One region of the Gemella morbillorum genome, then DNA from elsewhere that is predicted to be linked to it. Evidence: predicted binding sites of a transcription regulator. Region 1 holds the regulator's gene; the other holds the start of a gene.

What was found. Region 1 encodes CtsR, which represses protease genes until heat stress. Its sites were predicted from a motif close to ATGGTCAATAAAGGTCAAACA; they were not measured.
Region 2: a site for CtsR is predicted at 1,966-1,986, ahead of clpP (ATP-dependent Clp endopeptidase proteolytic subunit ClpP). Genes of this name have one in related genera too.

What each region holds. Positions count from the first base shown of each region.
Region 1 covers NZ_LS483440.1:1,154,427-1,169,961, reverse strand. The annotation lists gene DQN46_RS05685 (ABC transporter ATP-binding protein) at 1-141, opposite strand, end outside; gene rpsL (30S ribosomal protein S12) at 555-974, shown strand; gene rpsG (30S ribosomal protein S7) at 1,020-1,490, shown strand; gene fusA (elongation factor G) at 1,591-3,666, shown strand; gene tuf (elongation factor Tu) at 3,781-4,968, shown strand; gene DQN46_RS05660 (hypothetical protein) at 5,536-6,066, shown strand; gene DQN46_RS05655 (hypothetical protein) at 6,151-6,396, shown strand; gene fabZ (3-hydroxyacyl-ACP dehydratase FabZ) at 6,945-7,412, shown strand; gene DQN46_RS05645 (ABC transporter ATP-binding protein) at 7,980-9,728, shown strand; gene DQN46_RS05640 (ABC transporter ATP-binding protein) at 9,718-11,436, shown strand; purine riboswitch at 11,619-11,720, shown strand; gene DQN46_RS05635 (nucleobase:cation symporter-2 family protein) at 11,854-13,113, shown strand; gene DQN46_RS05630 (CtsR family transcriptional regulator) at 13,304-13,831, shown strand; gene DQN46_RS05625 (ATP-dependent Clp protease ATP-binding subunit) at 13,836-15,535, shown strand, end outside.
Region 2 covers NZ_LS483440.1:361,239-376,773, reverse strand. The annotation lists gene DQN46_RS01775 (peptidoglycan bridge formation glycyltransferase FemA/FemB family protein) at 1-1,152, shown strand, start outside; gene clpP (ATP-dependent Clp endopeptidase proteolytic subunit ClpP) at 1,275-1,928, opposite strand; gene DQN46_RS01765 (YitT family protein) at 2,151-3,029, opposite strand; gene cysS (cysteine--tRNA ligase) at 3,228-4,625, shown strand; gene DQN46_RS01755 (Mini-ribonuclease 3) at 4,610-5,041, shown strand; gene rlmB (23S rRNA (guanosine(2251)-2'-O)-methyltransferase RlmB) at 5,025-5,837, shown strand; gene DQN46_RS01745 (GNAT family N-acetyltransferase) at 5,812-6,285, shown strand; gene DQN46_RS01740 (NYN domain-containing protein) at 6,297-6,821, shown strand; gene gorA (glutathione-disulfide reductase) at 6,927-8,279, opposite strand; gene DQN46_RS01730 (hypothetical protein) at 8,517-10,694, opposite strand; gene DQN46_RS01725 (hypothetical protein) at 10,888-11,184, opposite strand; gene DQN46_RS01720 (competence/damage-inducible protein A) at 11,249-12,511, opposite strand; gene DQN46_RS01715 (DEAD/DEAH box helicase) at 12,628-14,085, opposite strand; gene DQN46_RS01710 (serine hydrolase) at 14,235-15,152, opposite strand; gene DQN46_RS01705 (GNAT family N-acetyltransferase) at 15,311-15,535, opposite strand, start outside.

The sequences.
Region 1 (15,535 bases):
TAAAGCCTTTATAGCTGTAGATTTTCCAGCTCCGTTGTGACCTATTAGTCCAAATATTTCTCCATCGTTAATAGTAAGATTAAGATTGTCTAATGCCAATTTAGAGTCGTATTGTTTTGAGACATTTTTGAATTCTATCATAATGTATTTCCTCCTATAAAATTAAGTATTTTAATTATAACAGTTATAGAGGTTAAAAGATAGTATTTATAAGTAAAGTAAAACTGTATTTTTTTTAATAGCTTTACAGAAGACGGGGAAATAAAAAGATAATTACAATTAAGATACACCTGGAAATGTGAGTTTTAAACTTGAAATTCGATACACCTGGAAGTGTGTAAAACTAAAAAGTTGAGATAAAAGCTTTAAAAGATAGTGAAAAAGTTTAAAAAAATGCTTGACAATGAAAAATAAAAGTGTTATTATTTTATACGTGAGTGCAAAAGCACTCTGTGTAAAGTCATTTTATGGCTTATAAAAAATTTGAAGTTATGAACCACCTGGAAGTGTGATTCATAAAATGTAAATATTTAGGAAAGGAGGAAACCAGAAAAATGCCAACTATTAACCAATTAGTTCGTAAACCTCGTAAATCAAAAGTATCGAAATCAGATTCACCAGCTCTTAACAAAGGGTATAACTCTCAAAGAAAGAAAGAAACTAACATTTCTTCACCACAAAAACGTGGGGTGTGTACTCGTGTTGGGACTATGACACCTAAAAAACCTAACTCAGCTTTACGTAAATATGCACGTGTTCGTTTATCAAACCAAATCGAAGTAACAGCATATATCCCAGGTATCGGACACAACCTACAAGAACACAGTGTTGTACTTATTCGTGGAGGACGTGTAAAAGACTTACCAGGGGTACGTTACCACATTATCCGTGGAGCTTTAGATACTGCAGGAGTTAACGACCGTAAACAAGGACGTTCACTATACGGTGCTAAAAAACCAAAAGAGAAAAAATAATTAGATAAAATTTGATAAAGAATATTGTGAAAGGAGGCAAATTCTATGCCACGTAAAGGTCCAGTTGCAAAACGTGATGTTTTGCCAGATCCAATTTATAACTCAAAATTAGTTACAAAATTGATTAACAAATTAATGCTAGATGGGAAACGCGGTACAGCACAAAGAATTTTATATTCTTCGTTTGATTTAATTAAAGAAAAATCAGGACGTGATGCTATGGAAGTTTTCGAAGAAGCATTAAACAACATTATGCCTGTTCTTGAAGTTCGTGCTCGTCGTGTTGGTGGTTCTAACTACCAAGTACCAGTAGAAGTACGCGCTGAAAGAAGAATAACATTAGGTCTACGTTGGTTAGTTAACTATTCTCGTTTAAGAGGAGAAAAAACTATGGAACAACGTTTAGCTAATGAAATTTTAGACGCAGCAAATAACACTGGTTCAGCTGTTAAGAAACGTGAAGATACTCACAAAATGGCTGAAGCTAACAAAGCGTTTGCTCACTATCGTTGGTAATTATAGGGTGAATATCAAGCTATTTTATAGCTTGAGTTTTTCACTATAAAAGACAAATTACTCAAAAACTTTAAAAATTATGAAAGGAGAAAATTGACTCATGACTAGAGCATTTTCTTTAAAAGATACACGTAATATCGGTATCATGGCTCACATCGACGCAGGTAAAACAACTGCAACAGAGCGTATTTTGTTCTACACTGGGAAAATCCATAAAATTGGGGATACTCATGATGGTAATGCTCAAATGGACTGGATGGAACAAGAGCAAGAACGTGGTATCACTATCACATCTGCTGCAACAACTGCTCAATGGAAAAATCACCGTATTAACATCATCGATACGCCAGGACACGTAGACTTCACTGTTGAGGTTGAACGTTCACTTCGTGTACTTGATGGATCAGTTGCTGTACTTGATGCGCAATCAGGTGTTGAACCTCAAACAGAAACAGTTTGGCGTCAAGCAACAACTTATGGAGTTCCTCGTATCGTATTCGTTAACAAAATGGATAAAACAGGAGCAGATTTCCTATATTCTGTAGGAACAATCCATGATAGATTACAAGCTAATGCACACCCAATTCAACTTCCAATCGGAGCTGAAGATTTATTCGAAGGTGTTATTGACCTTGTTGAAATGAAAGCTATCTATAACGAAGGAAGCGTTGGGGAAAATCTTGTAGAAAAAGAAATCCCAGCTGAATACCAAGATCAAGCCGAAGAATACCGTGAAAAATTAATCGAGGCTGTTGCAGAATTCGATGAAGACTTCATGGAAAAATACTTAGGTGGAGAAGAAATTACAGTAGATGAGCTTAAAGCTGCTATTCGTAAAGCTACTTTATCAGTAGAATTCTTCCCAGTAGTATGTGGATCTGCATTCAAATATAAAGGGGTACAACCAATGCTAGATGCTGTAGTAGCTTATCTACCATCTCCATTAGATGTACCAGCAATTAAAGGTACTAACCCAGATACAGATGAAGAAATCGAAAGACACTCTTCTGATGAAGAGCCATTTGCAGCCTTAGCTTTCAAAGTTATGACTGACCCATTCGTAGGGAAACTTACATTCTTCCGTGTGTACTCAGGTATTCTTTCATCTGGATCATACGTTAAAAACTCAACAAAAGGTAAACGTGAACGTGTAGGACGTATCTTACAAATGCACGCTAACACTCGTGAAGAAATCTCTGAAGTATATGCTGGAGATATCGCAGCAGCTGTTGGTCTTAAAGATACTACAACTGGTGATACACTTTGTGATGAGAAAAACGAAGTTATCTTAGAATCAATGGAATTCCCAGAACCAGTTATCCAACTTTCAGTTGAACCAAAATCTAAAGCTGACCAAGATAAAATGTCTACAGCTTTACAAAAATTACAAGAAGAAGACCCGACATTCCGCGCAGGAACTGATGAAGAAACTGGACAAGTTATCATCGCAGGTATGGGTGAGCTTCACTTAGATATTATCGTTGACCGTATGCGTCGTGAATTCAAAGTTGAATGTACTGTAGGTGCTCCAATGGTATCTTACCGTGAAACATTCAAACAAGCTGCACAAGTACAAGGTAAATTCACTCGTCAATCTGGTGGACGTGGACAATACGGGGACGTATGGATTGAGTTTACTCCAAATGAACCAGGTGCAGGATTTGAGTTCGAAAATGCTATCGTTGGGGGGGTTGTTCCTCGTGAATACATCCCAGCTGTAGAAGCAGGGCTTAAAGACTCTATGGCAAACGGAGTATTAGCTGGATACGAATTAATCGACGTTAAAGCTAAATTATTCGATGGATCATACCACGATGTCGACTCATCTGAAATGGCGTTCAAAGTTGCTGCATCATTAGCTCTTAAAGAAGCTGCTAAAAAATGTAACCCAGTAATCTTAGAACCAATCATGAAAGTTGAAGTTGTTATGCCTGAAGAATACTTAGGAGACATCATGGGTGATATCACTTCACGTCGTGGACGTGTTGAAGGTATGGAAGCTCGTGGTAATGCTCAAGTAGTAAGTGCTTCAGTACCATTATCTGAAATGTTCGGATATGCAACTTCTTTACGTTCTTCAACTCAAGGACGTGGTACTTACTCAATGGTATTCGACCACTATGAAGAAGTACCAAAATCAATTTCTGAAGAAATTATCAAAAAAAATAAAGGGTAATAAAAATTACCCTTTATAGTTGCAATTTTTGTTGTAACATTATAAAATATAGTTATCATAGATTGCTATGTGACTAATGTATATTAAATTAAATTTAAGGAGAGATTTTATAAAATGGCAAAAGAAAAATTTGACCGTAGTAAAACACATGCTAACATTGGAACAATTGGTCACGTTGACCACGGTAAAACTACTTTAACAGCAGCTATCGCTACTGTTTTAGCAAAAACATATGGTGGAGAAGCTAAAGACTACGCTTCAATCGATAACGCACCAGAAGAAAGAGAACGTGGTATCACAATCAACACTTCTCACATCGAGTATGAAACTCCAAACCGTCACTACGCACACGTAGACTGCCCAGGACACGCTGACTATGTTAAAAACATGATCACTGGTGCTGCTCAAATGGACGGAGCTATCTTAGTAATCGCTGCTACAGATGGTCCTATGGCTCAAACTCGTGAACACATCCTATTATCTCGTAACGTTGGAGTACCTAAAATTGTTGTATTCTTAAACAAATGTGATATGGTTGATGACGAAGAGTTATTAGAATTAGTAGAAATGGAAGTTCGTGAACTATTATCTGAATACGGATTTGATGGAGATGAACTACCAGTAATCAAAGGTTCAGCTCTTAAAGCTCTTGAAGGAGATGCAGATGCTGAAAAAGCTATCATCGAATTAATGGAAACAGTTGACGAGTACATCCCAACTCCAGAACGTGATAACGCTAAACCATTTATGATGCCAGTTGAGGACGTGTTCTCAATCACAGGTCGTGGTACAGTTGCTACTGGACGTGTTGAACGTGGACAAGTTAAAGTTGGTGACGTAGTAGAAATCGTTGGATTAACTGAAGAACCAGCTTCAACTACTGTAACAGGTGTTGAAATGTTCCGTAAATTATTAGATTACGCTGAAGCAGGAGATAACATCGGTGCATTATTACGTGGTGTTGCTCGTGAAGATATCGAACGTGGACAAGTTTTAGCAGCTCCTAAAACAATCACTCCACATACTCAATTCGTAGCTGATGTGTACGTATTATCTAAAGAAGAAGGTGGACGTCACACTCCATTCTTCACAAACTACCGTCCACAATTCTACTTCCGTACTACTGACGTAACTGGTGTAGTTACTTTACCAGAAGGTACTGAAATGGTAATGCCTGGGGACAACGTATCAATCAACGTAGAACTTATTTCTCCAATCGCTATCGAAGAAGGAACTCGTTTCTCAATTCGTGAAGGTGGACGTACTGTAGGTTCAGGTGTTGTAACTTCAATCGTTAAATAATAATTGAATTGAAACAAAAAAAGCAAGGTGAATTTCACCTTGCTTTTTTTATATATTAAATATAGATTTACATAATGTTCGTATTTAATTAGAGTTATTTTTTAGTTTCAAAATATTATATGTATTAATATTGTGTTTTTACTGTAAAATTATTTTTTTTTGTATTTTCATTAGAGAATACGTACTATTTTTAATAAATCCTTGCAGAAATTCTGTAAGAGGTGTATAATATGTTTAAAGGTAGTATAGGGGAAATAATATGATTTTATATATTATTAGAATAAATCCTAATTACTCTAGGGATATTGGGTAATAGTAAAGAGTCGAAGTTAAGAAATTAGCTTCGATTTTTTAATTAATTATTATAAATGTAGTTTTTAGAATCACGTATAAATATAAGAATAATATTATTTTTTGATATATTATTTATAAAATTGCTATCATATATCATAGGTTATTAATTTCCTATTGTTTTCATAAAGTAAATAGCTTATAATAATATTATTAGTATATAAATACTTATAGGAATTATTTATATTTAAATAACTAAAAATTTAGGAGAACAGTGTGGTTAATTTATATTATGCATTAATAGCAATTAGCGTATTGTTATTATTATTTTGTATAAGGTCTATTGTGAAAATTATAATAAATAAAGCGATTTGTGAATTACCTAGTAGTGAGAAAGAAACTACTTTTACAATAAGTGAATACGGAAAATATTCTATATGGTTAAAGGTAAATTACTCTATTAGGTTAGTTAGTACTATTTTTGGTAAAACAAAAACTAGAGATTTAGGAATATGTGTAATGAATCGATATACTGGAGAAAAATTACTTTTGAATGAAAGTAATCTTCAAACAACAGTATCAGGTCTAAGAAGTCACAGAGAAGAACGATATTCATTTGAGGCTACGGAAGGAGAGTATATTATCTCTTATGGCTGTGATGAAAGAGTACGAGAACCATTAGATATATCTATTCAAGTACGTAAATATAACTCGCCGGTTAAAATGTTTTTTGCGATATTGGGGAGTACACTTAGTTTATTTATAATAGTCATTATGTTTATAATGTTGCTTAGATATTTTGGTTAAAATTTAAGAGCTATAATATATAAGTTAATATTGAAAATATTGATTTTATATTTATCTTAGTATTTTAAGGAGTTAAAGGTAGTAATGAATCAAAAAATTAAAATATATTTTATAGGTGGTTTAGGCAGTAATTATTATTTCGCAAAGGATTTCTTTCAAGAGCTTGAAGTAGAAACTATTTTTCTAAATCCCTATAAAGAAATAATACAAGATAAAAAGGAACTGCAAAATTGGTTTAATGATGAAGTAAGAGATTGTGAAGAGGTTTATCTGATTGGTCATTCACTAGGTGGTGATTTATTCAATAGTAGTCACTATATCTATATATAACTATAATGGCATACCTTACTTCAGATTTTTCTAGGGATAAGGAGTAGAGTATGAAGTTGGTAGAAACCAACTTCTTTTTTATCTTAAGATAAAGTAGTGTTAGTAAGTTATATAAAGAATAATAAAACAAAGAAAAGATATAACAGGGGCATTACCTGTTAGAAGTACTTTATGGATAGTATTTATTATAAAACCTAGTTATTGTACAACTATAATTGATTATTGTTTAATTCTCATAGAAAAATATTTTATATAGGGTTAATAGTTTAAGAAATTATAGCTTAATTTAATAGATAATTTCCTCTCTTGATTTGACAATTGAAGAATAAAATTTTATTATATATAGTAAAGATATTTAAAGTTTTAAGATTTACTCAATAGATATTAAAATAGTTGTTAGAAAAGGAAAGGAGGAAAAGATAAGCAAAAATCCTTGCAGTAAAATAACTTTTCATATCTGAGTTATTACGGAAATGATATTTATGTAATATTATTCATTGAATTTTTCAGATGAAGCTTTATTAATATAAATAGAGAGGTAATTAATAATGATTAATATAGAAACTATAATGAAGTTGTTACCACATAGTTATCCATTTTTGTTAGTGGATAAAGTAGTTAGTTACAAAAAGGGAGTAATTGAGTGCCGTAAAAATATAACAATAAATGAGCCGTACTTTCAAGGTCATTTCCCAAAACAGCCGGTTGTACCTGGTGTTTTAATGATTGAAATGGCAGCTCAATCAGCAGGATTGTTATGTATTTTGGACTATATTGGATTAGAGGAAATAGATAAAATAGTAGATTATGAAGCTATTACTAATAAAGTAGGCTATCTGGCTAGTGTTAAAAATTTTAAGTTTAAAAAATTAGTAATGCCAGGCGATCAATTAAGGATAATTTGCGAATTACAGTCTAATTTAGGTAAACTTTTAGGAATTGATGCTGTGATTCTAGACGAAGAAGGAAAAGAAGTTGCTTCAGGAAAGATGTTAGTGTCTAAAAATGAAGATTAAATTAATTATAAATCAAGTTAAGAGAATAGGAAATTGATAAATTACAAATAAAAAAGAAATATATATCATAACAAATTAAGTTTATGTATATATGCTTCAAATGATGTTTTAAAATTCAGGCGTTTTCTATTTCTATTTGTTTATTGAATTAGATTTTCAACTAACTTAACTAAATAAATATTACTTAAATCGGTCTTTTTAGTGTAATACCCCTAAAAAGACCATTACTATTTTCATTAGAATTGTTGCTAAGATAAATGGAGATTAGTGAGACAAAATTTCATCTTAATCTTTTCTATTTGAAAAAAATTTTTCTTGATTAGATGTAAAAAGTCGAGTTTTTTATATTGTAGGAATATATACGTCCATTTTTTTAGCTATTTCATTTACAGAATAATTAATATCTCTATAATTATTTTTTTGCAAAATTTTAAGAGAGAATTTAACTGATAATAATTATTATTTACAATTGATAACTGAAGTGATAAAATTAAGGTAAGAGATCTATTAGGTTTATTTGTCTATGACTTTATGTTAATAAAAATCTATAAATATAAGGAGAAAATCATGTTAGAAGTTTATAAAAAAATATTGTCTTACGTACCAAAAGAAAAATATTTGGCATATATAGGGATTATCTTGTCAATGGCTTCAGTAGTATTAAAAGTTTTTGCCTACTATTATTTAAGTCGATTTTTAGTTGAGTTAATAATATTTAATAATATTAGTGATGCTAAGTCATATGCTTTAATAATTGTTGGATTATTAGTAGGTGGTATTACTTTATATGGAATTGCAGGATTGGTAACACATGTATTAGGCTTTAGATTGGAAACTAATCTTAGAAAATATGGTATAAGAGGTTTATCAAAGGCGAGTTTTAGTTTTTTTGATACACATCCTTCAGGGAAAACAAGGAAGATTATAGATGACAATGCCTCTCAAACACATATGATAGTAGCACACCTAATTCCAGATAATGCAGGAGCAATACTAATGCCTATTTTACTACTAATACTAGGATTTTTTGTTAGTTTGAAAGTAGGGATAGTTCTTATGTGTCTTTGTGTGGTAGGGGGAATTTCACTTTCAATGATGGCTGGTGAAAAAGAATTTATGAAGATTTATCAAGAATCTCTAGAGACATTAAGTAGTGAAACCGTTGAATATGTTAGAGGTATACAAGTAATTAAGATATTTGGTATAAATGTGGAATCATTTAAGGCTTTGAATACTGCTATTAATAATTATTCAAAATATTCATTGGAGTATGCGATGACATGTAAAAGAGGATTTGTAGGATTTCAATGGTTCTTTTTCAGCTTTATTGCGATACTTATTCCGATAATAGTCCTATTTATAGGTAAAGATGATCCTAAGATGCTAACTGTTGAGTTGATTATGTTGTTATTTTTAAGTGGAACTCTGTTTGTATCATTAATGGCTATTATGTATGTTTCAATGTATGCTTTTATGGGACAGTCTGTAGTTGAAAAGTTAGAAAAATTATTTGAAGAAATGAACAATAATAACTTAAAATTTGGGAATGATAACAAATTTGATAGTTTCAATATAGAATTTGATAACGTAAGCTTTGGATATACAGATAAGAATGTTATCGAAAATTTAAGTTTTAGCTTAGAAGAGAATAAATGCTATGCACTTGTTGGGGCTTCAGGAAGCGGGAAATCTACTGTAGCAAAATTAATCTCAGGGTTTTATAAAATAAATGATGGAGTTATAAAAATAGGGGGTAAAAATATTGAGTCATATACAGAAGATGCCTTAATAAATAATATTGCTTTTGTTTTTCAGAATGTTAAGCTATTTAAAGCTACTATTTATGAGAATGTAAAAATTGGTAAGGAAGATGCAACTTATGAAGAAGTTATGAATGCTTTACAGTTAGCAGGATGTGATAGTATTCTTGAAAAGTTTGATTTGAGAGAACAGACTCTTATAGGTACAGAAGGGGTCTATCTGTCAGGAGGAGAAAAACAAAGAATTGCAATAGCAAGAGCGATATTAAAAGATGCAAAAATAATTATTATGGACGAAGCTAGTGCAGCGGTAGATCCAGATAATGAATATGAGTTGCAACAAGCCTTTTCAAATTTAATAAAAGATAAGACTGTTATTATGATTGCACATAGGTTACCAAGTATAAGAAATGTTGATGAAATATTAGTGATGGAAGATGGAAAGATTATTGAAAGAGGGACAGATAGTCAACTAATGAGTATAGATAGCAGATATAGAAAATTCCAAAACTTATATAGTGTAGCAAATGAATGGAGGGTTAATTATGAAAAATAAAATTAAAGAATGGTTTGCATTAACCAATCAAGGTGCAAGTGATCTTTTGAAGGCAAGTATGCTTTCGTTCTTAGTATTTTTTTGTAATATGTTTCCTGCAATTTTGCTGATGATTCTTATTGATGAATTATTATTAGGGAATGTGAAGAGTGATACTTTGTATATTGGTATTTCAATATTTATATTAGTAATTATGTATATTCTTTTGGCGAAAGAATATGATGCTTTATATAGTTCAACTTATAGAGAAAGTGCAAATCTAAGAACAGATATAGCGACAACACTGAGTAATTTGCCACTTGCATATTTTTCTAAACATGACTTATCAGATATTAGTCAGACAGTTATGAAGGATGTAGAAGCTATAGAACATGCGATGAGTCATGCAATGGCAAAAATAATAGGTTTTGTATTATTCTTTCCTATTATGTCGGCGCTAATGCTAGTAGGTAATATATACTTAGGTCTATCTATAATTATTCCGGTTGTATTAAGTTATTCTTTGATACTTGTATCAAAGAAATTGCAATTAAAAAATCATAAAAAACATTATGACAAATTACGCCAAAACTCGGATAGTTTTCAAGAAGCAATTGAACTACAGCAAGATATTAAGAGTTTTGGCTTAGGAAATAAAATACGAGAAAAATTAAATAAAGATATGGATGAAAGTGAAAAGATGATGTTTAAGACGGAAATCACGCTGTTTATCCCTTTATTCTTATCATGGGTTGTTACGCAAGGAACTTTAGCTGTAGTAGTTATTGTCGGTGCGAATTTATATGCTAATGGCAGTATTAATCTACTATACTTAATAGGTTATATATTTGTTGCTATGAAGATGAAGGATATCGTAGATGGTTTAGGAGCGAATACATCTGAGCTATTTTATTTAGATGCTCGTATTAAGCGCATTAAAGAAATAAAAGAAACAAAAATTCAAGAAGGAAAAGAAGTAGAATTAAATAATTTTGATATTGAACTAAAAAATGTGAAGTTTGGTTATGATAAAAACTATCCAGTTTTAAAAGATGTTAGTTTTATAGCTAAACAAAATGAAGTAACAGCTCTAGTAGGAGTATCTGGTTGTGGTAAAACTAGTATATTAAAATTAATATCAAGATTGTATGATTATGATGATGGGAAGATAGTTATTGATAATCATGATATAAAAGACATAGCAACAAATTCTTTGTATAAATATGTATCTATAGTATTCCAAGATGTAGTATTGTTTAATACATCAATTTTAGAAAATATTAGGATAGGACGAAGTGATGCTACTGATGAAGAAGTTATAGAAGCAGCTAAGATGGCATGCTGTGACTTTATTGATAATTTAGAAAACGGATATAATACAGTTATTGGAGAAAATGGTGCTACATTGTCAGGCGGGGAAAGACAAAGGTTATCTATTGCTAGAGCTTTCTTGAAAAATGCACCAATAATAATTTTGGATGAAATAACTGCAGCATTAGACGTTGAAAATGAGAAAAAAATTCAGGATAGCCTAAATAATCTGATAAAAAATAAAACAGTTATTGTAATTTCTCATAGATTAAAATCAATAGAAAATGCAGATAAAATAATAGTTTTGAATGATGGAATAGTCGAATGTCAAGGTTCTCATAACTACTTGTTAGAACATTCAAAAATTTATAAAAATTTAATTGACAGAGCAAAATTGGTAGAACAATTTACATATTAACTACCAGGATTAATTCAAGTTGTTTTTGTAAGGAGTATAATGAGGTTATAAAATTATGAGTACATAGCAACTTGATAATATAAAAAGTTATATATGATTATTTAATTATACACATTTAAGTAATTAAGAAAAATAATAAAAAATTTTAATTTAACACTTGAATTTATAAATAAAAATTGATATATTAATAGAATAAATATGCACATATAACTGCAAGAATATGGCTTGCGAGTTTCTACCGTTTAACCGTAAATTTAACGACTATGGGCTTTCTTAGTATTTTATTCTAATTTTATTAGTATATTGAAGGATTACGCCTATATTATTTTTATAATATAGGCGAGTTTTTATTTTTATAGAAGAATTCGAAAACTTACTTTTACAGTCTTATGTGCAAAATATAAAGGAGAATTTATTTTGAAAACTTTTATTTTAAGTTTGCAGCACGTTCTTGCCATGTACGCAGGAGCTGTAATTGTTCCGATTATAGTAGCTGCGGGTCTAGGACTTAGTGCTGAACAAACGACGTATTTGGTATCAGTTGATATTTTCATGTGTGGGGTGGCAACATTTCTACAAGTTTACAAAGGGAAATTCGTAGGTATTGGTCTACCAGTTGTTTTAGGTTGTACTTTTACTGCGGTTGCTCCAATGATTGCGATAGGGAATAGTGCAGGTCTAGCAACTATGTATGGTTCTATTTTTATTTCTGGATTAGTGGTGGTTTTAATCGCTCCATTTTTTGCTAAGGTTGCAAAATTATTTCCACCAGTGGTTACAGGAAGTGTAGTTACTATTATCGGTATCACATTAGTACCAGTTGCGATGAATTATATTGCGGGAGGACAAGGTTCACCTGATTTTGGTAATCCAAAAAATATTGTTCTTGCTTGTATTACCCTTGCAATAATTTTAGTAATTTACAAGTTTACAACTGGTTTTATTCAATCTATTGCTATTTTATTAGGTCTTGTTATAGGTACTATTATTGCAAGTTTTATGGGGATGGTTAGCCTTACTGAAGTATCAAATGCTTCTTGGTTCCAACATCCAACACCATTTAAATTTTCTGGGTTCGAATTTCGTGCTAGTGCTATTTTAACTTTTGTTATTGTAGGTATTGTTAGCATGATAGAATCAACAGGTGTATACTATGCACTAGGAAATATTTGTGATAAAAAAATAGGGGAAAAAGATTTACGTAGTGGATATTTTGCAGAAGGGCTTGCTGTTATGATTGGTTCTACTGTTAATGCTTTTCCTTATACTACATATTCACAAAATGTAGGTCTTGTTCAAATTTCTGGGGTTAAGAGTAAGAGAGTAATGTATGTGATGGTTCTTATTCTTTTAGTGTTTGGATCTATTCCGAAAATTGGAGCTCTTGCTACTATTGTGCCGCAACCTGTTTTAGGAGGAGCGATGATAAGTATGTTTGGAATGGTTCTTGCTTACGGAGTTAAAATGTTAGGTAGTACAGATTTTGCAAAACAAGAGAATTTAATGATTATTGCATGTTCTGTTGGACTTGGCTTAGGAGTAACGACGGTACCGACAGCATTTGCTCAACTTCCAAGTTTTATTCGTATGTTTACAGATAGTGGAATTGTTCTTGGAACAATAGTGGCGATTGTTATGAATTTAATATTTAATAGAAGATCAAAAAGGAAAAAATAATTTTTTAGGAGTCATAGGGTAAAACTTATGACTCTTCTTTTATTAAAAATATCAAGCTATATTTGTTTTTTCAAACGAGAGCATATTTCATTTCTTTTGCTATAATTGACTATCTTTTTGTGTACAAAAATATATTTGTGTAGTATAATTTAATTAAAGGTCAATTTTAGTCAATAAAGGAGGTGGCCTTATGAATAATAATAGTAGTAATATGACGGACATTCTTGAAGAATATATAAAAAAACTTTTTAATGAAGCTCCAGAAGATCATATAATAATTAAAAGAAGTAATGTTGCACAAAAATTTGATTGTGTACCATCTCAATTAAACTATGTTATAAAAACTCGTTTCACACCGGAACATGGTTTTATAATAGAAAGTAAAAGAGGTGGAGGTGGCTTTATTAGAATTACCAAAATTACACTTCATACAAATAAAGATTACATAGATTATTTAATTGATACTATGGATGACGAAATAATAGAGTTAGATGAAGCTGTGAGAATAGCTAAAATCTTACTTGATAAAGAATATATAGAAAAATTTGATTATAATCATTTTTTAAACAGTCTAGAAACTATTATTGCGGTTCATAACGAATGCTTAAATTATATAAATAAAGAAGTAGCTGAAAAGTTGCAACATAAAACAAAAACAAATTTAAAAGATTTAACAGTAAAATTTTTAACCAATATAAAATACAATAAGAGAGGATAGAGTTATGTATATAAGATTTAACGAAACGGCTCTTATGGTTTTAACTACTGCCAAAGAAGAAGCTAACGATTTTGGTGTTAAGGCTGTAGGAACTGAACATTTATTGCTTGCGATGCTTAGCATGAATAATACTCTTTCTTGTAGAACATTAAATAAATATGGCATCTACTATGACGATTTTAGAAAGAATGTTGTAGAATTTTATGAGAGTGAGTTAGAAGGAACAGATTTTTATCGCAATGTTCTTATGAAAATTGATTATACAAATGGTGCTGTGAGAACAATAGAAAAAAGTCAACAGTTTGCTGATGATACATCTAGCTTTGTAGTAACGAGTGAGCACTTATTACTATCGTTATTAAATGAACAAACTAGTACAGCGGTAAGATTACTAAAAGAAAAATTAAATGTACATGTAGAGGCGATGATAACAGAACTATTTGAACTGTTAAAACAAAGTCAAGGGTTATTCGCTAAGTTGTTTGATGGTTTCAAAAAATTAGATATGCCCGAAGATAGTTCGGCAAAAACTAAAACGTTAAATTCTCTAGCAAAAGATTTAACTAAAGATGCATTTAATAATAAATTAGATCCAGTATTAGCACGCGATAAAGAGATTACGCGTATGATTGAAATATTAAATAGAAGAACTAAAAATAATCCTGTTCTTATTGGAGAACCAGGTGTAGGGAAAACAGCTATTGTAGAAGGTTTAGCAGAGAGAATAATTTCACAAAATGTTCCTAGTAATTTATTAGGGAAAAGAGTTATGGTTCTTGATATGGGGACTTTGTTAGCTGGAACTAAATACCGTGGAGAGTTTGAGGAAAGATTAAAAAATATTATTTCAGAAATAGAAGATGCTGGTGATATTATTCTATTTATTGATGAAATACATACAATCATAGGAGCAGGTGGAACAGAAGGTAGTGCTGATGCATCAAACATATTAAAACCAGCTCTATCTCGTGGACTGATTCAATGTATAGGTGCAACTACAACAGAAGAGTATAGAAAATACTTTGAAAAAGATGCAGCTTTAGAGCGCCGTTTCCAACCGATTAAAGTAGAAGAACCTAGTACGGAAAATTCTATAGAAATATTAAAAGGATTACGTCATAAATATGAAGAGCATCATAATGTAGAGATTTCAGATGAGGCGATAGATGCTGCTGTGAAACTAAGTACAACATATATAACTGATAGATGTTTACCAGATAAAGCTATTGATTTGATTGATGAGGCATGTTCAAAAGTTAAATTAAGATTTTACAAATCACCAGAAAAACTTAAAGAATATGAAGAAGAACTTAGTCGTTTAAATAAAGAAAAAGATCGAGCGGTAATGAATCAAGAGTTTGAGATTGCAGCACAAAAACGTGATGAAGTTAATCAAATTATAAATAAAATAGAGCAATTTAAAATTTCTTGGCAAGATAGCTTGAGTAAAGAAAAAATAAAAATCACATCAGATCATGTAGCGGAGGTATTAGCAGCATGGACAGGAGTTCCGGTTACTAAGCTTACTGAGACAGAAAGTGAAAGATTATTAAAACTTGAAGAAATTCTTCATGAGCGCGTAATCGGTCAAGATGAGGCAGTAACTAGCCTTGCTAAAGCAGTTAGACGTGCAAGAAGTGGCTTCAAGGCGGAAAACCGTCCAATAGGAAGTTTCATTTTCTTAGGGCCAACTGGTGTAGGGAA
Region 2 (15,535 bases), 790 kb from region 1:
GCAAACAGCAATGGTTTGAAAACTACAATACTTGCTGTTAAAGAAGATAATAAAATACTCGCCTATGGTTTATTTATTTATTTTCAGTACAAAAAATACTTTTATAAAGTAACAGCTCAACATGGGCCAATTATGGATTATTCAAACATTGAATTGGTAAACTTTTATTTTAAAGAATTAAAAAAATACTTCGCTAAAAATGTCAGAGTCTTATGTGTTCGTGTCAATCCATTTCTTAATGAGAAGTTTTACAATGATATAGAGTTTGTAGGCGAAAACGACCTAGCGATAAATACAAATAATACGTTACTAGAGCTTGATTATCATCCCCTTAATGATGATTTATTTACCAATCCAACACTAGCATCACGTTGCGTATATTCTAAATATCTAGATGAAGATATAACAGAAAATAATCTACTAAAGAATGTTTCTCAAATTGCACGTTATACAATTAATAGAATCGCCAAAGAAGGTGTTCTTGTACGTGAAATTGATATTTTCAATACAGAAGATGCGAAGATTTTTGATGAAATTAATCGTGATACAGAAAGCAGAATTGACTTCGTAATTCGTGACAATGATTATTTTAAATCTCTAAAAAACAATATAGGTGATAAACTTCATCTATTAGTTTCTTATATTGACTGTGATTTATTCGTAGAAACTACAACAACCACAATTACTAATCTAGAAAAAGAACGTGATGAACTTAACGAAAAGCTTGAACAAGGTAAAGTTAATGCCAAAAAAGCAACTAATCGTCTTCGTGAATACGATGAAAATATTGCTATTTGGTATAAAAAAATTGATAAAATAAAAGAATTAAAAGAAGAACACGGCAATATCATTAATTTATCATGTGCAAGTTTTATTGAATCTGGACAAGATATAATTTACTTCACCAGCGGTGCCATGCAAAAATTCCATCGTTATGAGGGACCATATGCAGTATTGTTCCATATGATGAAATATGCAATTAATAATGGTTTTAAATATTTCAACTTCTTTGGTACATCACAAGGTTTCAACGATGAAAATTCTAGCGATTACGGAGTTCTTCAGTTTAAGCGTAATTTCAATGGTAATATTGAGTACTTTATGGATAATTATGAAGTACGTAATGCCATCGGAAAAATTTGGAAAATATAATTTTAATAAGCTAGGCTTGAAATATTTTCGAGCCTAGCTTTTAGTTTTTAATACTTTATTTTTATATTTTCTATTACCTACATAAAAAAGAAGTTGACAAAAGTCAACTTCTTTTTTGTTTTTTATTCATCTGCTTTTTTAGCCGCTTTTTTTGCTTGCGTTTTTTTTACTTTTTCTTTTTTTTGTGGTTTACCATTTTCTGGATACATAACCTTATCAACTAATCCGTAAGCACAAGCTTCCTCCGCTGATAAGTAATTGTCACGTTCTGTATCTCGTTCAATAGCTTTTATTGTTTGACCTGTTCTATCAGCTAAAATTTTGTTTAATTTTTCTCGCGTTCTCAAAATATGTTTAGCTGCTATTTCGATTTCTGTTGCTTGTCCTTGTGCTCCTCCTAATGGTTGGTGAATCATCACCTCAGCATTTGGAAGTGCATATCTTTTTCCAATAGTTCCAGCTGCAAGTAAGAAAGCTCCCATACTCGCTGCCATTCCCATACAAATTGTTACAACATCACATTTAATATGTTGCATTGTATCATAGATTGCAAAACCTGCCGTTACACTACCACCTGGTGAATTAATATAGAAATAAATATCTTTTTCACTATCTTGTGCTTCTAAAAATAATAATTGACTTGTTATAGAGTTTGCTACTTGATCATTTACATCAGATCCTAATATTATAATTCTATCTTTTAAAAGTCTTGAATAAATATCATAGGCTCTTTCTCCTTGAGAAGTCTGCTCTATTACTGTAGGAATCAAATTCATGTTTCTTACCTCCTAATTTTCATTTCACTTGATATTATATATCAAAAATGGTCAATAAGCAAATGTTTGGAATAGCTATTATAATTTTATGTTAAACAACTATAAATTAAGATAATAGTATTTATTTTTTAATCACATAAAAAAAGATTTAAAGAAAGATTATCCATTAAAAATTTAATTTTAATAAAAATATCTTTTATACTTTAAATCCTTTTATACTTTTTATAGACTATACGAATGCTCTTTAAAATTACCTACTATTGTATTAACTGCTGTAACCGTAATAAAAGCCTCAGGACAGTTTTTTGATACTAGTTTTTTCAATAAATACATTTCATTTTGCTGAATCACAACGACAATCATACGTTTTTTTTCATGGCTATAACCACCTTCTACATCCATAATTGTTGAGCCACGATGTAGGGTATTATTTATAAGTTCAACCATTCTTTCTGGACAATTACAAATAATTGTACATTGAATATAAGCTGAGAAAAACTTCTGAACGCCTTTCATAGTTTGATTACGCACAAAGCTCATAACAAGTGCATACATAACATATTTTATATCAAAGAAAATCCATACTATTGTATAAATTAATATATCTTGAACTAGAAAAACGGTCGGTAAGTTAAACTTCATCTTTTTCGAGATAAATTTACCTGTAATATCCGTTCCCCCTGTTGAGGCTCCTCCTACTAAAAGACAACACATTGCAAGACCTGATATTATTCCACAAAATATCGCTGCAACTAAAGAATCCCCTAGATAAACAGGTTTTATAATCTTTGGAAGATTATTTATAAGAAGTGATGATACACTGATAACAAATATAGTTAATAAAACAAATTTTCTACTTATATATCTATACCCAATATAAAATAGAGGTACATTCAATAAAAATTGAGCTGTCCCTATTTTTATTCCTATTACCTTATTTAAAACTAAACTTAGCCCTAGTGCTCCCCCTGCTCCTATATTATTGATAGGAAGTAATAGACCTGCATAAATGGAAAACAAGATAGTTCCGATTATTAGAAGAAAAATATTCTTAAATTCTTTATGCACTTCTGTTGTGTATATAGCATCTGACAATTTCATGTATTTGTATCCTTTTTAATATTATCTACTTATTATTTTAATACAAAATAGAAATATTTCAAGGAATATGAAAATGTTAATTTATAATTTAATTTATCCTTGTTTTGTGTTAAAATTTAAGTAATGATTTTTTATATTTAATTAATTTTTATTAGTCTTTATTTTAAAAATGATTACTACTTAGTAAAGGAGTTATGTATGATTAAACTTTATAATACATTGACAAAACAAAAAGAAATTTTAAAAACAATTGAAGAAAATAAAGTAAGAATGTATGTATGCGGTCCTACCGTTTATAATTACATTCATATCGGGAATGCCCGTCCTATAATTGTGTTTGACGTTGTCCGTAAATATTTAGAACATAGTGGTTATGAAGTAGATTTTATTTCTAACTTTACAGATGTTGACGATAAAATTATCAAAGCAAGTAATGAAGAAGGTATTTCAACTTCTGAACTTACTGATAAATATATTGCAGCCTTTTTCAAAGATTATGATGCACTTGGTTGCAAACGTGCAACTAAAAACCCTCGCGTAACTGAATACATGCAAGAAATTATTGATTTCATCGCCAAACTTATTGAAGAAGGTTTCGCATATGAATCTAACGGTGATGTTTATTTCAGAACTCGTAAAAAAGAAGATTATGGCAAACTTAGCAAACAATCTATTGATGATTTAATTAGTGGAGCACGCATAGAAGTTGGTGAATATAAAGAAGATCCTCTTGATTTCGCCCTTTGGAAAAAAGCAAAGCCTGGTGAAGTAAAATGGGCTAGTCCATTTGGTGAAGGGCGTCCTGGTTGGCATATCGAATGCTCTGTTATGGCTAAAGAAACTCTTGGAGATACTATTGATATTCATGCTGGTGGCCAAGACTTAACTTTCCCACATCACGAAAATGAAATCGCACAATCTGAATGTCACAATCACGCTCCGTTTAGTAATTACTGGATGCACAATGCATTTATTAATATTGATAATATTAAGATGAGTAAAAGCCTTGGCAATTTCCGCCTTGTTAAAGACATAATCTCTGAAATTGATCCAATGGTTCTACGTTTATTTATGCTAACTGTTCACTACAGAACACCAATCAACTACACATTAGAAAATATTGAATTAGCTAAAACTAACTTCGAAAAACTAAAAACTTCATACCAAAATTTAGAATTTAGATTAAATAATGAAATGACTGTTGAAAAATTAGATGATGAAGTTGTTGCTTTAGTCTCTAGCGAACTTGAAAAATTTGAAGAGTATATGCAAGATGATTTCAACACAGCTAACGCACTATCATCTTGGTACGAAGTTGTCAGAATAACTAATTCATACACAGCCCAAAATGAAGTTAATAAAGAAACCCTTGAACTTCTGAAAGCTGCTTTTGATACATATAGCTCTATTCTAGGAATTAATGTTAAAGACGATAACTCTTTAGAAGATAGTCACATAGAAAAACTAATTGAAGAACGTGAAAATGCACGAAAAAATCGTGATTTTGCTCTAGCTGACAAAATACGTGATGATCTTAAAGAACAAGGAATTATCCTTGAAGATACAAAACAAGGAGTAAGATGGAAAAAAATATAACTTTTAAATTTACTGAAAAAAACTTCTCATCCCCTGAACAAATGCAAGCATTAGCACTTGCATATATCGGAGATAGTATCTACGATATTATGAGTAGAGAGTACGTTATGAAAAATCATCTTGGTAAAATTAATGATCTTCATCGCACAGTTTCAACACTAGTTTCTGCACGTGCTCAAGCTAGTTTTATGAAAGATATTCTGGAAAATAATATTTTAACAGATATTGAGGAAAGCATATATATTCGCGGGAAAAACCAAAAAAATAATTCTAAAGCAAAAAATGCCAGTATTATGGAATATAAGCTTGCAACTGGTTTAGAAGCTGTTTTTGGTTACCTATATTTAGAAAAAAACTTTGAAAGATTGGAGGAAATGTTTAATTACATCATAAATCTATATGAAGAAAAACAATAAATACTACAAAGAATTACGTTCTAAAAATAAAGAAGAAAAGAATAATCAAAATATAGAAGTAGACGCCGACAAAGAAGTTATCGCTGGTCGAAACGCAATTTTGGAAGCAATAAAATCTGGGCGTGAAATAAATAAAATTCTTTTCCAAGAAGGAATTGAAAAAGGACGTCTTAAAGCTATTTTCTCTATTGCAAATGAGAAAAAAATCGTCTGTCAGGAAGTACCAAAAAGAAAACTTGACAATTCTACAACAGAACGCCATCAAGGAGTTATAGCCTTCGTCGCTCCTTACAATTATTTTGAATTGGATGAAGTTTTAAATAAAATAGAAATCAATAAAAATACTACATTGTTACTATTAGACCATATTGAAGATCCACATAATCTTGGAGCAATTATTAGATCTGCAGAAGCTAGTGGGGTTAAAGGTGTAATTATTCCAAAACGTCGCGCAGCCGTAGTTAGTCAAACCGCTGTTAAAGCGTCAGCCGGAGCAATAGAACATATGCCTGTCATCCGTGTTTCTAGCCTCATTGATGCAATTAAAAAATTAAAAGAAAAAGGATTTTGGATTGCAGGTACTACCCTTACAGAACGTTCAGAAGACTATACTAAAATTGCAAAAGATGTACCTCTAGTTATTGTTGTTGGTAATGAAGGTGAAGGAATGAGTAAAGTTGTAACTAATGAATGTGACTTCTTATATCATCTTCCTATGTTAGGAAAAGTTCAAAGTCTGAATGTGTCTGTAGCAGCTGGAATTGTAATGTATGAAAGAATTAAATTCAATGATTAAAATTTTAAATAACGAAAAAGATTTAAAATCAGGTTTCGCTCTTCGTAAAGAAGTTTTTGTAAAAGAGCAAAATGTTCCGCTTGAAATAGAAATTGATGAAAAAGATTATCTTAGTAGTACTGTTCATATCGGTTACTACGATAATGAAAAACTTGTTGGTGTCGCTCGTATTACCGATTTAGATACAAATGTTATTCATATTGGGCGCGTAGCAATAGCTAAATCGCATCGAAATCTAGGATTAGGAGCTGAACTTATTTCTTCTTGTGAAAGTGTTATAACATTAATTACAAGTAAATCTACTGTACCTGCTCCTTTCACTATAGAACTTAGCTCTCAACTTCATGCTGAAAAGTTTTATAAGAAGCTGGGTTATACGCGTGCTAACAACACCGTCTACCTAGAAGCTGGAATACAACACATTGATATGGAAAAAACAATCACATAGGAGGTGTTTATATGAAAAAACAATATTTATTTATCGATGGTTATAATCTCCTTTTTCGTATGAAAGAATATGGGCTTATAAAAAGTTCTACTTTCCCTGCTGAACGAGATATGCTTATTGATATTTTGCGCGAATACGCAGGAGGAAATAATTATATTGTTTATTGTATTTTTGATGCTTACTTAACAAGATCAAAAGAATATATAAAAGAAGAGCCTCCTATTACTATTGTTTATACAAAAACTGGAGAAAAAGCTGATCAATGGATTGAAAAGAAAACAAAAGAACTTAGAATTGAACATTTTATTGATATTATTGTTGTAAGTGATGATAATGATGAACGAGATATGGCGCTTGGTTATGGAGCAATACTTCGTGATTGCCATAGATTCATTAAAGAATTAAAAGAAAGAAAACAAACTGTTTCAAAACTAACTAAAAATCATAATTCCAGAAATTTAAAAAATCGTCATATAAGAATGAGTGAAGAAACTCAGAAAAAACTGAAAAAATTTCTAGAAAATGGTGAATTTTAAACCTATCTTTAATCTCTAAAAATAGACTAAAGATAGGTTTTCTCCTTATAAAAAATAAACTAACTATTGTAGTTTTCGACTATAATAGTTAGTTTATTTTGTTATTTATCTCATTGTTACAAATTCCTCTGAACCTGTTGGGTGGATTGCTACCGTATTATCAAAATCACGTTTTGTTGCCCCCATTTTAATAGCAACAGCAAAACCTTGAATCATTTCATCAACACCATACCCAATTCCATGAAGCCCAATTACTTTTTCTTCTTTTCCTAAAGTAATAAGCTTCATAACGCTTGGCTGACGGTTAGATGTTACTGCAGAGTACATAGGAGTAAATGTAGATTTATAAACCTTAATATTTTCTTCTCCAAACTCTTTTATTGCCTCTTCTTCTGTATATCCAATTGATCCAATTGCTGGATGTGAGAATACTACAGTTGCAACATTAGTATAATCTAAATGTTCATCTACTTTACCGTTAAATAATCTTTCTGACAATCTACGACCTGCTGCTACAGCTACTGGTGTTAATGCAAGACGCCCAGTAACATCTCCTACTGCATAAATACCTTTTACATTTGTATTTTGATATTTATCAGTTGGAATATAACCACGTGAATCCACTTCTACGCCCGCTGCTTCAAGGTTTAATTCACTTGATAATGGGCTTCTTCCTATTGCCCATACCAACATATCGACTGTAGTTTCACGACCATCTTCAAGAACTAATGTTAAACTATCATCTTCATTTTTAATCACTTTTTTAGGGATTGCTTGTGTGTGGAGTTTTGGTCCTTCTTTTTCCATAACCTCTACCAAAGTATTAACAATATCACGATCAAATGTTCTAAGTGGTCGATCACGTCGAACAAACAAGTGTGTATCTACTCCTAATCCATTAAATACTCCTGCAAGCTCAACAGCTATATATCCCGCACCAACTACTGCTATACGGTTTGGAAGTTTTTTCAAAGCGAATACTTCATTTGATGTAATACCATACTCCGCTCCCTCAATATTAGGAATTGTTGGTTTCCCACCTGTTGCTATTAGTATATGATCTGCACTATATTGTTCACCATTTACTTCAACAGTGTTTTTATTAATAAACTTAGCGTAGCCTTTTACTACATCTATCTTATTGTTACTAAGTCCTCGTTCATATGCACCATGAATACGGTCAATATACGCCGAACGATTCCCTATTAATTTTGAAAAATCAAATTCAACATTATCAAAACTAAAACCATAATCAGCTGCATAAAGTTTTAAACTCTCTGATATTTGTGAAGCATGCCACATAACTTTTTTAGGTACACATCCTACATTGACACATGTCCCACCTAATTCATTTCCTTCTATTAGTAATCCTTTTGCGCCATACATTGCCGCACGATTTATAGAAGCGATACCACCGCTTCCTCCTCCTATTGCTATATAGTCATAATGTTTAACCATATTTTTCACCTCTTTTGTTTAATATGTCTCTTTATACTCTCTATAAACTATTACATTTATATTTAATATGCAATAGCATTTTATTCATAATAATTTTATAAAGTAGAAGATTAGAAACGTGTCCAATCTTTATACGATTATTATGCATTATTCAGTGTATTAATTCAATAAATCTGCTTAATTATAAAATTAAAATCAGAGCACATCCATACTCTGATTTTAATTTATATTATATATTTATCTTAAATAGTAAAGTGGCCCTAATATATTTCTTATATTCTCTGCTGACTCTAACTCTAAATTAAGTGCATCCTCCACTGTTTTTATTTTATTATTTTCTATCATATCCTCTAATTTTCCAGAAGATAACGTCCATTTAAAAACAGGTGTTATTTTCAAGTTTGTTGTTGGAACTATATTATAAAGATCTTTTTCTTCTATTCTCTGTCCTGAGAAAATTTCTTTCGTCCCATTTCCTGTATTAACCTTAACATTTTTATCAGCAACGAAATATGATAAACTATAACCCGCTCTCGGTACTACTATTATTTTATTATTTTTAGTAGCGTCCCCAATGCTATTAAATTCATCAACTGCTAATATATTTTCCGTTTCTTTTGATAGAGTAATACTTCCCACCGGTGTTTTTTCAAATTCAACATTAAATAATTTTCTATACACAGCCGTAAATTCTAAATCTTTACCCTTTTCTGTTACTACTGCTCCTAATTCATTTGTCTGAAGTAATACATTTTTTGAAACACGATGTTTAGTAGAACCCTCTTCTGCAACTAAGTAATCCCTATTCGCTTGCCATCCTAAAAATTCTCTTGAAGTTTCTCCTGTCGCAGTAGGTAAATTAATCATACTATCAATCCTAGAATTAGCAAGAACTTCCTGACCATCAGATAAAAATTTATCAATCCCTTTTCCTACAAATTTAACAGTTACCCATTCTTCCTCTATTTTTTTAAAATAGATTTCAAGAACAATATCATTTGTTAAATATTCTTCTTCATTTACTATTTTTTTACTTATTCTGAAAAACGTTTGATATCCTGTATTAGGCTTTATTTTTCCCCTAAGTTGTGTTAATAATTCACCAATTTTTTTAGTTTGTGCCCACTCTATATCTTTATCTTTAATAGAATCATCTACTTTTCCAAAGCGCTTGTTATATTCATCTTGGCGAACACTAACAATATTAGTATTTTCTTTGTAATTTGCTTTGATTATTACACTCTCATCAACAACTTCGTCATTTAATTTTTCTACATCTTTAATTTTTTTATTGTCTTTTTTACTGTAAATTGTATAGTTTTCTACATGATATTTAGGCTTATCAAAAAAGCTTTCATCTACACCTGACAATTTATCTCCAGTTGATAATGTCACTTCTTTTTTATTTTCACCATTATCTAATATTATTTTTGTCTTGAATTTAGCATTTATCTCTGTATCATCTGTAATTTTTGATTTAAGTACTGTTTTAAGCTCCTTATTATTCATGTAATATCCAATAAACTCATAGTCATTATTACTATCAAATTTTTCTTTTAGAGCATTCTCTTTTAAAAATTCGCCTAAACTAGTATCTTTCTTAACATCATATGTAGTATTTTCTTTACTATATTCTGTTGAGTATACTATTTTCACATTTTTCCAATACTCTTTGTTTTTACTAAGACTTACTTCTATCTTTTTAGCTGTATATCCTACCTCTAATTTATTTGGCTCTTTCTGCTCTCCATCAACAAATATCTCTTCATTTGTATATGAATAATATTTATCAGGACGATAATATTGTTCTAGTTCATAAGGATAAACAAGAACTTTATTATCTTTTGCTTCATTCCCCAAACTTATGATTCTATTGACTACCTCTTTATTCCCCTCTTTTATAACTAAATTTAATGTCTTTTTAGTATAATATTCCTTACTAGTCGGTGAATGTTTCAGATTTTCTATATTTCCCTTATCATCAATATCAAAACTCATAACATTCATTATTATAGTATTATTAGGTTTCAAAAGTTTTTTTAATAACTTCTTATCTACTATTTTTCCATCTCCACTATTAACTATTGGAACCCTAAAAAGCTCATTTGGTATATTATTATCATCCAATGAATAGAATATTAAATAATTATAAGAATTTTTCTTGTAGCTAAGTAACTCTGCATTATAATCAATTTCATTTATATTTTCTGAGTACATACTATTTTTTATTTCAGGAGGAGTGTATCTACTACTTTTAGAGAAAATATCAAAGTCAAAAATATTTGGCTTCATAATACTGTCTAAAACAGTTGTATTATAATCTGTAAAGTAATCTGCTTTTATAATATGGTTATCCGAAAGTGATAGAAAACCACAACACATTAAGCATCCTACCAAAAATTTTTTATAACGCATTTTTCTCCTCCTTTCTTTTTATCTCTATTTCTATCATAGTTTACTTATAATCCATTCTGCAATCAAATTATACTAAAACTTGCTAAAATTAAACTTAATTATCGTATATTTTCTACAAAAAATTGACCTATAAGGAAAAACTTTTTTAAAATTTTTGCTTATAAGCCAATCTCCTTTTTATTATTAATGTTAACTAAATCTCACCGATATTTTCTAACATTATTTGATCATTAGATATACTAACTTCATCATATTCGTAGTCATCTGCAAAATCATACGAATATTCCTTATAAAGGAACATCTCATTAGAGTAATCTAAAAACTCCTCATCTGGAGTAGAAAATTCTATCTCATTATATCCTTCATCTGCATAATCTGATAAAATTTCGTTTTCATAGTCTATTTCTGTATTGAAGTCCTGGGAATATTCATCGTCTTGCGCGAACCTGGGATCCGGGGACTCCAAACTAGATAAGTTCATTGTATACATAAAAATCTCCTTTAAATTCTTTTTATTAATTATACAAAAAAGTACATTATTTTACAAGAGAAAACTATAAGCTTTTTAAAATAATTTTTCTCAATTCATCTAACGCTCTAGTACACGTTCTTGTACGTATTAATTCTCTATCTCCAGTAAATAGACATTCTACCACATCTACTTTTCCTTTACTATATAATCCAATGTACACTAGTCCTACAGGTTTACTGCTACCATCTCTATTTGGCCCTGCTATACCTGTTGTCGCTACCGCAAAATCACTATTTAAACGGCGTGCTACACCTTCAGCCATCTCACGGGCCGTTTGCTCACTTACTGCACCAAACCTCTTTAGTGTTTGTTCTTTAACACCTAAGGCATTAATCTTCGAGTCATTAGAATAACAAACAATTCCCTCTAACAACGAATTTGAGATACCACTCTTTTCTACTAACATTGATGTCAATAATCCACCTGTTAAAGACTCTGCAATTGATAATGTTAAATTATTTTCAATAAGTAGGTTCGCAACAACACTATGTAATTCAGTTTGACTACTAGATATATCTTCATCACCAATTAAATAAATATATTCTCCTACAAGCTCTTCTATTTCTTTTAGTTGTTGCACTATTAATTCTTCCGCTTCTTCAAAAGTACTTGCACTGGCTGTGATTCGTAGTAATACCTCACCAGTTTTTGCATATAATGCCAATGTAGGATTAGTTTGATTATCTAAAATATGTTTAATTTTAGTTTCTAATAATGATTCTCCTATGCCATAAAATCTTACATATTTAGAGACAAATTTGTTGGTACTTAATTTTTGTAAATATGGGCGAACACTTTTTTCAAACATATCTTTCATTTCGCGTGGTGGTCCTGGCATTAAAATAATCCTTCTATTATCTTCTTCTATTATTATACCTGGAGCTGTCCCACAAAAGTTTTCTAATACAATTGCTCCTTCAGGAATCATTGCTTGTTTTTTATTATTGTCTGTTATTATATTGCGACTTGAACGAGTTAATCTCTCTAATATTTTAACCCAAGAATATTCGTGGAAATAAAAATCGCGCCCAAAATATTGTCCTGCACATTCTTTTGTAATATCATCATCAGTTGGCCCAAGTCCACCAGTAATAATAACAGTATCATTTTCTGAAAATGCCGCATCTAAAGTTTGTAACAAACGTTCACTATTATCCCCTATTGTCGTTTGACGATAAACACTTATACCTAATGCAGCAAGTTCTTTTGATAAATAAGCTGTATTTGTATTAACTATATCCCCAAGTAATAATTCTGTCCCCACTGATATCAATTCGACTCTCATAACAATCTCCTCACATACTTAAAATAGATATATTTTTGTTATTACCTAACTATTATTCTACATCAAAGTATAAAAAAAATAAAGACCACAACTCTGTGATCTTTATCAAATTTTTATTACTTGTTCTGCATTCTTCTACCTTTTTTGTCGAAGAATTTTTTATCTGTACTACGACGTTCGTTACGAGGTTTTCTATCGCGACTATCTCTTCTTTTTCTGTCATTTGAGCGCCCACTTCTACGAGATTTTTCTTGTTTGCGAGGAAGAGGTTTTTCAAATGATAATTCGACATCTACTTCTTTTTTATCATTAATCAATTTGCTTAAAAGCACCGTAATAATTTTTTCAGCATTAGCTTCTGCCATTAATTTATTTGCTAAACTATTAAATTCCACATGATTATTATCTAGTTCTGAAACTACTTCTTCAAACATTCTGTTGTAGCGCGCTTTTTTTACTTCTTCACTAGTATAAGGTCGCAACATTTTCATTCTTTCGCCACGAGAAGCTTCTATATCTTTTAAATATGGCATTTCTATTGGATTTAAGAATGTCACAGCTACTCCTGATTTCCCCGCACGTCCTGTACGACCAATTCTATGTGTATAACTCTCTGTATCTTGAGGGATATCAAAATTATAAACGTGAGTCACATCACTAATGTCTATTCCCCTAGCTGCAACATCAGTCGCAACTAATATTTGCAATGAGTTATTTTTAAACTTACGAAGAATTTCTAAACGTTTTGACTGCGTTATATCTCCATGTAAGCCCTCAGCCAAATATCCTTTTGCGATTAATGCACTAGATAACTCATCAACACGACGCTTAGTACGCCCAAAAACTATCGCCAAATTAGGATTTTGCACATCTAAAAATCCTATTAATGTTTCTAATTTTTCATTCTCTCTTGCTATTGTTGCAAACTCAGTGATATCCGGATTAAGATCCTCATCACTCATCGTTTTAACTAGTTTATAATCTTTCATAAAGTCTTTTGAAAGTTCCATAATAGTTTTCGGCATTGTTGCTGAGAACAGTAGTGTTTGATGACGAGATGTTATTTTTGATAAAATAAATCTAACATCTTCGATGAATCCCATATTTAGCATTTCGTCTGCTTCATCTAATACTAAATGAGTTAATGTTTCTAATCTTATAGTTTTTCTATTAATATGGTCTATTACTCTACCAGGAGTTCCTACTATTATTTGAGGACGTTTTTTCAAATCTTGTATTTGTCTTTCAATACTTGTCCCACCAAAGATTATACTAACCTTAAGTCCTTTGACACGTGACATTAAACGAAGTTGCTCTCCTACCTGTTGAGCTAATTCTCTCGTTGGTGCCAAAATCAATGATTGTAGTTCCTCTGTTTTTCTTACTGTATCTACTATTGGTATCCCAAATGCTCCTGTTTTTCCTGAACCTGTTTGGGCTTGGGCTAATATATCAATTCCTGATAGTACATATGGAATTGTTTCTGTTTGGATACCAGTAGGAGATACAAAGTTCATGTTAGTTAGCGATTCTACTATCTTGCTGCTAACTCCTAATTCTTCAAATGTTGTCATTTGGTTCTCCTTCTATCTAGTTGTTTTACCATTTTTTCTGTAACCAAACAATTATAACATATTTATTTCTTCAAGTACATTATAAACACATCAAATAAGAAGAATAATTAGCAATATTAAAAACAACTACTAATTATCCTTCTTAAGTTTTACATATTATTTTCTGTTAACTGATTTATTTCTCTTGAGATATCAATAATGCCTTTAGCAGAATTTTTAAGATCATTTGTGTATATTAACAACATGTAATCTTGGTTACCAAAGATAATAGCTGTATCGTGCATATTAGCATCTATTCCACCGTATTTACTAGCAATTTTTTTATTTGGAATCCCTTGTTTTATCCATTCGTTATCACTAGACGCTTCTAGGTATTTTATTAAATCTTGATATTTATCTCTTTCATTATATAATTTTGTCCATACTGCTTCCATCATTTTTGGAGTTATTCTATTTTTCTCAGCCTCTGTCGGAGGTAAAGTTATACCTAATGTTGCAAAATACTTAACAAGGACATCTGTCGCAGTCGCAGTATTTCCTATTAACATCTTAGTTGCAGTGTTATCTGAATATTGAATCATATTTTGAATAACATAATCAAGTTTGTAACTATCTTTCTTCTCTTGATTAGTTATTTCTCCAGCTCCCTCTTCTAAATATTTAGGATCGTATTTAATATCATCATCTTTGCGTATTTCTCCTGCATTTATTCGATCATATATTTTCATCGCATAGACTACCTTAATAGTACTTGCTGCTGCAAAATAACGTTCATCATCTTCTGAAAACCTATATCCCGTCGAAAAGTTTTTATAAACTATTCCTATCTCATTATTTGCTTTATATTGAGATATAATATTCTTCATCGCCTTATTTAACTCAATTGTGTCTAACTTTTTCTTCTCTTCTGGTTTTTGTTCTTTATTCTGGTTATTTTCTGCCTGCTGTGTTGTTTCTTGATTTTTCGCATCTTTTTTCGCTTTTAAATATCCACCTGCTGAAAAAACTCCATAAATAATTAAAACCACTGCTAGTGATTCAATAAAAAACTTTAATATTCTTTTCATTAATCTTTTCAACTTCTTATTCACATCCTTCTAAAGCCCATTTACATATTTAGTTTACTACACATCTTCCAATTCATCAATATATTTAGCATTAATAATATATAACTTTATAAATTGAAAACAGAAAAGAGCAAATTTCTCTTTTCTGTTTAATTTATCTAAAGTTTTGTTTTTAAATAAAAATCTTGTTCAGAAATTTTCTTAAATCCAATTTTTTCATACATATATTTTGGAGTATCATTAGCATCAGCAACTAATAAAACATTTTTTTTCTGTTCATTTTTTACAGCAAAATTAATCAGATGCATAGCAACTCCTTTTCGCCTGTATTCATGTGATACATATAGATTGTCTATTTCGAAAAAGTCAGCCTTTACGATAAT